3 regions of the Paenarthrobacter ureafaciens genome follow, and region 3 is predicted to be linked to each of the others. Evidence: riboswitches for the same ligand, from Rfam matches in the RefSeq annotation. Region 3 holds a riboswitch; each other region holds the start of a gene.

Region 1 (3,268 bases), on a different contig from region 3:
GTCGCAACGGAAAGCCGCCGCTTCTCGCCGCCGGACAGGGTGTAGGGATTCGCGTCCACCAAGTGCGTCAAGCGGAGCCTCTCCAGAAGTTCATCCACCCGCTCCTCACCCCTGCCGAGGTGGCGGGGCCCAAACATCAACTCATCCATCACTTTGCCCGTGACGAACTGATGCTCGGGCTCCTGGAACACCGTCCCGATGCGCGAAATCAGTTGATCCGCCTTCCACTTGAAGGGATCGATTCCGGCGCCTTCGGAAAGCTCGACGGCGGCTGAGACCTTTCCTGCCACCGGCGCCAGAAGGCCGGCCATCGTGAGCGCAAAGGTGGACTTCCCCGCACCGTTGGGGCCAGTGATGGTCAACGCCCGTCCTGCCCGCACCTGAGCGGACACACCGGCTTGGACCGGGATGGGCGGGATGCTCTTGAAACCCCTCCGTCGGGGCTTTTCGCGGGAAACGGCCACGTGCTCTGCTGCGAGGAGCAACTCCGCCGGCCCCTCGGCGGTGGTCCTGGTACGGGTACGGGGCACATATCCCGGGACCCAGACTCCGGCTGTGATGAGCATGCTCCGGGCTTCGGCGAGCACCTGATCGGGAGGGCCGTCCAACAGCACTCCGCCACCGGCCGAGCCCGGCTGGAGGACCACGATGCGGTCAACCAAGTCCTTCCATACGGACACCCGGTGTTCTACAACCACCAGCGTGGCACCGGTCTTCTCCAGGCAGCGGCGAACTGCGTCCCGGACTTCCAGCACGCCGGCCGGGTCCAGATTCGCCGTTGGTTCATCGAGCAGGATCAGCCCCGGCCGCATCGCCAGGATCCCGGCCAGCGCCAGGCGCTGCTTCTGTCCGCCGGAAAGAGCCGCCGTCGGGTGGTCCAACGCGAGGCCGTCGCCGGCAGCGGTACGCAACCCGACGTCGTCGAGCGCTTCATGGACCCGGGCCCAAATGTCGTCACGGGGCACGGCAAGGTTCTCGGCGCCGAAAGCGACGTCGTCGCCCACGCGGGACAGGACTACTTGCGTTTCCGGGTCCTGCTGCATGAGCCCGGCCCGGCCCCGCTGTTCGCGAGGTGCCGCACCGTCAATGAGGAGGGAACCGGTCTCGTCCGCGTCGTCTTCCTCATCGCCCAGCACCCCGGCGAGGGCGTGCAGGAACGTCGATTTGCCGGCGCCGGACGGCCCCAGCAGCAGAACCCGTTCCCCGGGTTCGATCTGCAGGTCCAGCCCCTGGATGGCTGGTACCGTCCGGCCGGAATGCCGCCAGCCCCAGCCGTTGGCGGAGATGGCGGCGGGCCGTACCTGTGCCGGTCCCATCAGTTGAAGACTGGCTCTGACGCGGCTTTCCGGGACGCGAAGGAGCTCAGGACGCCCGTGGACGCGAGCCCGCGGGTGGCCACCCAGGACAGTGCCCCGGCGATGATTGCACCCGAAATGGTGGTGAAGGCGATGTAGGCCAGCTTGTCGACGGCTTCGTAGGCGATGTTCCAGCCCCACGGCATGAAGGAATCGTTGAGGCCGCAGAACAGTCCTGCCCCGGCACCCGCGAGGAGGGCCACCGGGAGGTTGAACTTCTTGTAGCGGAAGGCGGCGAAGATCAGTTCCGCGCCGAGGCCCTGAAGGACACCGGAGATCAGGACCGTGGTGCCGTACTGGGACCCCATGATGAGCTCACCCGTTGCTGCGACGGCTTCGCAGAACAGCGCTGCTCCCGGTTTGCGGATGATGAGCATGCCCAGCACGGCCGGGATCATCCACCCACCGGCGATCAGGCCGGTGAGGGGCGGATAAGCAGCATTCATGGGAACGGATACGAGTGCGGCGCCCTGGGACCAGGCCCAGAAGATCACTCCGCCTGCGATGGCAATCAGCGCCGCCACCACAATGTCTACAACGCGCCAGCTGTTGCCGGCCTTCTTCACGCTTGACGTGGTCATTCTTAGCCTCCTGAGGTTACAGGAGGGGAAAGTGCTCCCCGGTATTCCCGGCGGCCTGCTGCCATCCGGTTCCGGACACTCTGAGAAGCTCGACTCCCTTGCGCCGGTACTAACCGGATCAGGTTCGAGGGTCTGCGGCTGTCCGCACTCTCAGCGCCCTCGCGTCTCCTGCATGCCTGCAGGTTCGACGGCGGCGCTCCCCTGTCGTTATCAATCTGCCCTTGTGGGCGTGCCCAGTTTACACCGGAAGGGGTGCGCCGGGTTATGGGCCCGGTCATAAACCTTTTTGCTGTTTCACGGGCGCACAGCCGCGACCGGCTGCGCTGCACACCTGAGAGAATGGGGCCAGCAGGTTCAGCACACCGGATTCACAGCAGCAAGAGGGGCGCCCATCCCATGACAGAACAGCCAGCCAAGGACACCCCCGTGGCCGAACCCCGTCTTGCCGCCAGCGTGATCCTGCTCCGGGATGCGGCGGCGGGACTGGAAGCCTTTGTCCAGCACAGGGTCTCTTCCATGGACTTTGCAGCAGGCATGGTGGTGTTCCCCGGCGGTCGCGTCGATGCCTCGGACGCGGAGGGCTGGGACTACTCCTCCGAACTGCTGGAAAGGCATGCGGCCGATTGGGCGATGAGCTCGATCGCAGCCTCCGACCCGTATGCGCAAGCCGGCACGGTGTTGGCGGCTGCCATCCGCGAAGTGTTCGAGGAAGCAGGGCTGACCCTCGACGCCTCCCAGCTCCGCCCTTGGGCCAACTGGGTGACGCCCACGGACATGCCCAAGCGCTTCGACACCTACTTCTACGTGGCCAGGCCCGCCCCCGGAGCCGAACCGCAGCACCAAACCACGGAGGCCTGGCAGTCACTCTGGATGCCGGTGGAAGGCATCCTGGCGGCCGAGGCAGAGGGCAAGCTTCAGCTCATGCCGCCAACCTATTTCCTGCTCAAGGAGATCTCGGAGTTCCACAGCGTGGAGGCCGTGTGGCAGGCCGAGCACCAAGTGCGGCCCGTCCTGTCACCTCCGGGCTCCATGGCTGCGTTCCTGAAGGAACGCGGGAACAAGCAGTAAACCGCGGTCCCCCTGAATGCCACGGCTTCCGCACGCGACCGCCACTGCCGTGCCGCTAGGCTGAGGTCATGAACTTCTTCTTCAAGCTTCTGGGTGCCGGCGTGAGCCTCGGCGCGGGTTTCCTTGGCACCAAACTGGTGAACAAGGGTTGGGAAAAGGCCACAGGCCACAAGCCGCCCACAGGCCACGACGACGTCGAGACGAGCCTCCGCTCAGCCCTGACCTTCGCGTTGGTGTCGGCTTTCGTCAGCACGCTCATCCAGG
Region 2 (3,268 bases), 420 kb from region 3:
TCGCGGGGTCTATGGTCACGAACGGCACGTCCAGCAGGCTGCGGGGCGGCAATTGCAGGTTTTGAACCGCCTGGCGCGCTTCATGCTCGGCGTCGGCAGGGTAGTCGCCGGGTAGTTCCAGCTCGCTCCTCAAGGCAGCCAGGGAGGCAGCGAGCCGGTCGGAAGAATCGTCGACGTTGGGCGCTATCCGATGATGTGACACGAAAGTCAGACTAGCCCGAAAACGGCGGATAGTCTTGGACCATGGGCACGTCCACTCCTGGCGGAATTCCCGCGGACGTTCTCCCGGCAGAGCTGCTGGGAGCCATGGCCTATGGCGAATTGTCAGCGTTCGGGCGGTTGTCCGCGGACTCCCGCTTCGCTCCTACCCTCCGGGACCGGGCTACCTTTGCCAAGATCGCGGTCGGTGCATTCGGCAACTATGCGTTGATCAGCGGCCGGCTTACCGAGATGGGGCGGGACCCCGAGGACGCCATGCTTCGCTTCCAGCCGTCATTCGATCACTTCCACGAACGCACCCCGCCAGGGGACTGGTACGAGTCTGTTCTGAAGGCGTACATCATCGACACGGTGTCCTCGGACTTCTACAGGACGGTGTCCGCCTTCCTGGATGCCGGGACACAGCAATTCGTCCGGAAAGTCGCTTCTGCGGACCAAGCCACCGAGGCGTTGCGCATCCTCCTCATGCGGGCCCTGAGGGACGATCCCAGGTTGGCTTCGCGCCTTGCCCTATGGGGCCGAAGGCTGGTGGGTGAGGCCCTCACCCAGGTGCAACGGGTGGCGTTGGAGCACCCGGACCTGCGTGCCGTACTTCATGACGGACAGGCCAAGGCGGAGGTAGGCCGGTTGACGGCGGAACTCGCCGATCACCACGGCCGCCGGATGACGGGCCTCGGACTGGCTGCCTAGGCGTCCAGGGCTTCGAGCAGCGACTTGGCCGCCGCCGTCGGGTCTTCTGCTTCGGTGATGGCGCGGACTACGACGATGCGGCTGGCTCCTGCCGCAACCACCTGCTCCACATTCGAAAGATCGATCCCGCCAATGGCAAACCAGGGAAGGGCGGATCCTGCGCGTTCCACAGCTTCGGCGGCATATGTGACCAAGCCCAGGCCTACTGGCGTCCGGCCCGGTTTGGTGGGTGTGGTCCAGAGGGGACCGACGCAGAAGTAGTCCAGTCCTGCACTGCCCGACGAAGCCGCAATGGCCGCGTCCACCTGATCAGGCCCATGCGTGGAGAGACCTATGGCGGTGGTGTCCCCGAGCAGCTGCCGGGCCACGGGCAGCGGAAGGTCCTTTTGGCCCACGTGGAACACGGGAGCCCCGGAAACACGGGCGATATCAGCCCGGTCGTTGACCGCCCACAGCTTGGAATGCCGGGCGGCAACTTTGTTCAGGACCTCGAGCAGCTCCAGTTCCTCGGCGGCCTCAAGGGTCTTGTCACGGAGCTGGATGATGTCCACGCCGCCTTCGAACGCGGCGTCCACAAAGTCTTCGAAATCGCCTTGCCGCCGGCGGGCATCGGTGCACAGGTAGAGGCGGGCGTCGGTGAGGAGATCAGGCTGGGTCATGGAAACCAGAGTAGTTCCTCTAAACTGGGCACGTACTGCGGGAGCCGTGACAGCGTCATATGACCGTCCGGCTGAGAGGGCTTCAGAGCCGACCGCTTGACCTGATCCGGCTAATACCGGCGTAGGGAAGGAAACCAATGGCAGAAGCCATCGAAGCAGACGTTGCCGTCATCGGCGCAGGCGTAGTCGGCCTGGGCATCGCCCACCGGATCCGGGCCACAGGCCGTTCCGTGGCCCTCATCGATCCGAACCCTGCCAGTGGAGCAACCTTTGCAGCGGCCGGGATGCTGGCCCCCGTGAGCGAACTCCACTACCAGGAAGAAGATCTCCTGGAACTGATGCTCGAATCGTCCAGGCTATGGCCAACGTTCGTGTCCGGATTGTCCGGTACCGGCGTCACCACCGGCTACAGCACGACGTCGACGCTCGCGGTGGGTGCCGACGCCGCCGATCGACGGGCGCTCGCCGATCTGCGCTCCGTGCAACAGGCGGCGGGGCTCACAGTGGAGCCGTTGATGCTGCGGGACGCGCGGCAGCGCGAGCCGCTGCTCAGCCCCGGAATTTCATGCGCTTTCGATATCCCGGCCGACCACCAAGTGGACCCCCGCCGGCTGGCGGAGTGCATACTCGCCGGATTGGCCGCGCACACCCCGTCGGATGCCACATGGGTCCCGGGCGCGAGCAGCGGGTTCCAGCTGGCAGCGGAGGCCCGGCGGCTGCTGTGGGAGGGTGACCGCGTTGTGGGCGCTGAACTCTCCACCGGCCAAGTGGTAGCGGCAAGGGAAACCGTGCTGGCCAATGGCTTGGCGGCTGCGGCGACCGGCGGACTTCCTGAGGACCTGCACCTGCCGCTCAGGCCGGTTTACGGAGACATCCTCAGGCTCCGGGTACCGGAGGACCTGCGGCCGTTGCTGACCTCCACAGTCCGCGGAATGGTGCGGGGAGTGCCGGTATACATCGTGCCCCGCGAGGACGGGACCGTGGTGATCGGGGCAACCCAACGCGAGGACGGGCTCTCGACGGGATCGAATGCGGTGTCTGCCGGCGGCGTGTACCAGCTGCTTCGGGACGCCCAGATCCTGGTCCCCGCAGTCGGTGAGCTGGAGCTCATCGAAGTGACAGCCCGTGCACGGCCGGGCACCCCTGACAACGCTCCGCTCCTGGGGCGGGTGGGCGCGGCGGACGGCGCCCTCCGGGGCCTGATCATAGCCACGGGTTTCTTCCGCCACGGCGTACTCCTGACCCCCATAGCCGCACAGATCGTGGCCGGCTTGCTCGACGGTTCCGCGGATGACCGGTGGGTCCGGTTCCGTCCGGATCGTTTTTCTCCGCAAGGCGCCCTCGCCGGGCGCGGCATTCCAACACCATCCATCGCTTCCACCAAGGAAACAGCATGAACATCACACTCAATGGGGCCCGGCACACCGTGGCCGATGGCGCATCCGTCAGCACCCTGGTCACGTCCGTTACCGGACGCGCCCTCGACCCGAGCGGACAGGCGGCCGACGGCGGCAAGCTGGGTGTCGCCGTCGCGCGCAATGCGGAGGTGGTCCCGCGTAGCCAGTGGGCAGCAACGAACCTCGCCGACGGCGATGAACTCGAACTCGTTACCGCAGTCCAGGGAGGCTGAGCATGACCATCCTCAACACCGAAACGACTACTGACACGCTGGAAATCGACGGTGTCGCCTTCAGTTCGCG
Region 3 (3,268 bases):
CACCGAAGATCAAGATTACGCTAGTTTGACCTTCAGCTGCAAATGAGGCCGGGTCCGGAAGCCACCACGTGACGCTTGTCACCAGTAGGAACGGACGTTCCCGGCACCGTGCCCATACAGCTTACAGCCTCTACGTGGCCTTGCCGTTGATTTCCCGTCCGACGCGCGGCGTCCGTGTTACGAATGCAGTCTTGGGGCATCAAAGAACGCGGTCTCGTAGCGGCAGGACTGGACGAAGGCTTCCTTCATGGCAGCCCGCTCACGGCCGGATGCCGCAGCTGCTGCGGCATCCGTGAGAGCAATCGCCTTCCGCGTCGCCTCCGCAAAATCCTCGTCCGCATAGGTCCTCAGCCAATCCGCGTAGGGATGGTTCTCCGGGGAACCGGCTTGGACGAAGTCGGCGTGCAGTTGCTGCCCCACTTCCGCATACAGCCAGTAGCAGGGCAGGACCGCAGCAAGCAGGACGCCGTAGCTTCCCGAAGCAGATGACGCCACCAGATGGTCCACGTAGGCCTTGGTGACTGGGCCGCTCTGCGTCGTCGCTTCACGGCCGCTCAGCCAGTTCCGGTGCAATTCGGATTCCACGTCAAGGCACTGTTGGGAACCCCGGGCCCAGAACAGCTGCTCTTCTTCGGTCGGGGCGAGGGCACCTGCCCGGGCAAGCACCCTGGAATACCCGTTGAGGTAAAGGGCGTCCTGGGCCAGGTAGTAACTGAACTCGGACTCCGGCAACTCCCCGGACCCCAAGTCCCGTATGAAGGCAAGCCCTTGGATGGCTTCCAGCTCCACGGCGGCTTCCTTCCACAGGAGGGCAGCGAAGGCCCCGGGCCGGGATGATTCCCGGAGATGGTGGAAATGGTGGATCGGACCGCTCCCCTGGCCCACTTCAAGATCGTCAGCCCTCATCAGAGCCTCGCGCAACCAGGGCTTGACTTCCCGCAGGGACGCCTCCCAATCTCCTGTTCTTGCCTGGACAGTGGCCAGGGCCGAGGACAACGAGCAGCCAGTGCCGTGGCTGTTCCGTGTCTGAACACGCGGTCCCCCGACTTCGATCACGTCCTGACGCAGCAAACCGCTGGTGTTGATGAGCGCATCCGGACACTGCGCCCCCGGCAAGTGGCCTCCCTTGACCAGCACCGTATTGCCGCACTCCCCGGCCAACCGTTTGCCCTGGTCCAGCGCCGCAGGCCAGTCCTCCGCTTCGGGTTCCCCCAGCAGCATGGCCAGTTCCGGAAGGTTGGGTGTAATGAGGTCCGCCATCGGCAGAAGGTCACGCAAGGCTGCCTCGGCTGATTCCCGCAGCAACCGGTCACCGCTGGTGGCCACCATCACCGGGTCCAGGACCACGACGGCGGGACGTACCTTGGCAAGCCAGGTCCGGACCTCGTTGATGACGGCGGCATCACCGAGCATCCCGATCTTCACGGCGTCGATAGCGACGTCGCTGCTGACGGTTTCCAACTGCTGGCGGAGGAATTCCACCGGCGGCACATGCACACCGCTGACGCCCCGCGTGTTCTGGGCCGTCAGCGCGGTGATGGCGGCCATACCGTAGCCGCCGTGCGCAGCAATGCTTTTAAGGTCCGCTTGGATCCCCGCCCCGCCGGAGGGGTCCGAACCAGCAATGCTCAACACCCTCGGATGTGTACGGATGACCGCTGGCAACGGATAAACAGCAGAAGACGACATTGAAGTCATGGAGACATCCCTTCGCCGGTGCTAACCGGACAGGTTCAACGGGTCTGGATCTCAGCCCGGCCCAATGCCCGGCACCCCGTGTCAGTGTCCTAGCCTAGCCCGGAAGCCCCTCACGCCGGGAACCCCGGCGGCTAACGGCCTGGATATGACCCCAGCGGGCGGATGATGACCCGTTGCACGACGAAGGCCGCACAGCATGCGCTGCGCGGCCTTCGTTCCACCTGTGTCTTCAGTGCCTGTTTACAGCTCCGACGCCGGAACACCCACCCCCAGGATGATCGGCTCCGATGCTGCAGTTGGCTTCTTTGCCGGCTCAGCCGGCGCCTTCGCTTCGTGCGAGGTCCCGCCACCTGTGGCGGCCCGAACGTCGTGGTGCTCAACGTTGGTCTCGTTGGCAGCGCCCTGGGCCCTGCTGGCGCTGCGGTTCCGCCTGCCGCGCCGGCCACGGGCGCCGGACCGGGACTCCACGGGTTCGGTACCAGCGGACGTGACTGCCAAGGGGTCGGCGCTCCCGGGAGCCTCAGCAGATTCAACATTCCCGGGCGCGTCCTGCCCAGACCCGGCAACCTCAGACCCGGGGACAACCTCAGGTGTGCCACCCAAGTGCGAGAAGGCCTCAGCCAGCAGATCCAGGCTCATGGCAGGTTTCTTGGCAGGTTCGTCGTGATGCTCCACGAAGGGCAGAGCCACTTCCTCTCCGCCGAAGCGCAGTACCGGAGCCGGACGGCCCTCCCTGGCCGCAGTTTCTGCCGGGGTGGAGCCCTGCGTCTGCCCGCCCTGCTCAGGGGCCTGGGCGGCATCCCCTTGGGCAGGAGCCGACTGCGCAGGAGCCTTCCGGGCAGGATCCGCCTGGGCGGGACCCGACTGGCCTGCTTCCGCCTTGCCGGCGGCGCGTGCTGCTTCCTCGGCGCGGTGCACCTCGTCATCGTGCAGGTGTGCAGCGTGCGCAGCAGCGGCGATCGTCGCCAATGCGGCCCGGGTAGCCTCTGCCTTGGCTTTCTGGGCGGGATCCACGGACTCAGCCGGAGCGGGTGCCGTCGGGGCAGCGGCCGGCTGGACCGGCGTCGTAGCTTCCGGTGCCTGGTTGCCCCCCTTGCCGCGGCGACGCTTACGCTCACTGCGCTGGGACGGCTGCTGTGCTTCGGTGTGGGACCGGTGCTGCTCGGCAGCCACCACATTCGCGCGGCGGTGCTCCACGGGCTCGTCGTGCGTTACCACGCCGCGGCCGGCACAGTGCTCGCATTGCTCACCGAAGACCTCCAGCAAGCCTGTGCCCATGCGCTTGCGCGTCATCTGGACGAGGCCCAGGGACGTCACCTCCGCCACCTGGTGCTTGGTGCGGTCGCGGCCAAGGCACTCCACCAGCCGGCGCAGCACCAAGTCCCTGTTGGACTCCAGGACCATATCGATGAAGTCGATGACGATGATGCCGCCGATGTCACGGAGGCGGAGCTGGCGAACTACCTCTTCGGCCGCTTCCAGATTGTTCTTGGTGACGGTCTCTTCCAAGTTGCCGCCGCTGCCGGTGAACTTGCCGGTGTTGACGTCCACGACAGTCATGGCCTCGGTA

Evidence for each region. A riboswitch is a leader RNA that binds a small molecule or an ion and turns the genes downstream of it on or off. The one in region 3 is predicted to bind thiamine pyrophosphate.
Region 1: it holds a riboswitch for thiamine pyrophosphate, as region 3 does, so the genes downstream of both, AUR_RS07680 (ECF transporter S component) here and thiD (bifunctional hydroxymethylpyrimidine kinase/phosphomethylpyrimidine kinase) in region 3, are expected to answer to the same signal.
Region 2: it holds a riboswitch for thiamine pyrophosphate, as region 3 does, so the genes downstream of both, thiO (glycine oxidase ThiO) here and thiD (bifunctional hydroxymethylpyrimidine kinase/phosphomethylpyrimidine kinase) in region 3, are expected to answer to the same signal.

Annotation. Positions count from the first base shown of each region.
Region 1 covers NZ_SBHM01000007.1:747,388-750,655, forward strand. The annotation lists gene AUR_RS07675 (ABC transporter ATP-binding protein) at 1-1,316, opposite strand, end outside; gene AUR_RS07680 (ECF transporter S component) at 1,316-1,936, opposite strand; TPP riboswitch at 2,014-2,149, opposite strand; gene AUR_RS07685 (NUDIX hydrolase) at 2,333-3,004, shown strand; gene AUR_RS07690 (DUF4235 domain-containing protein) at 3,073-3,268, shown strand, end outside.
Region 2 covers NZ_SBHM01000006.1:676,419-679,686, reverse strand. The annotation lists gene AUR_RS04190 (RNB domain-containing ribonuclease) at 1-202, opposite strand, end outside; gene AUR_RS04185 (ferritin-like fold-containing protein) at 244-909, shown strand; gene thiE (thiamine phosphate synthase) at 906-1,568, opposite strand; TPP riboswitch at 1,596-1,713, shown strand; gene thiO (glycine oxidase ThiO) at 1,706-2,965, shown strand; gene thiS (sulfur carrier protein ThiS) at 2,962-3,198, shown strand; gene AUR_RS04165 (thiazole synthase) at 3,201-3,268, shown strand, end outside.
Region 3 covers NZ_SBHM01000006.1:256,396-259,663, forward strand. The annotation lists gene thiD (bifunctional hydroxymethylpyrimidine kinase/phosphomethylpyrimidine kinase) at 178-1,698, opposite strand; TPP riboswitch at 1,689-1,787, opposite strand; gene AUR_RS02285 (ribonuclease E/G) at 1,939-3,268, opposite strand, start outside.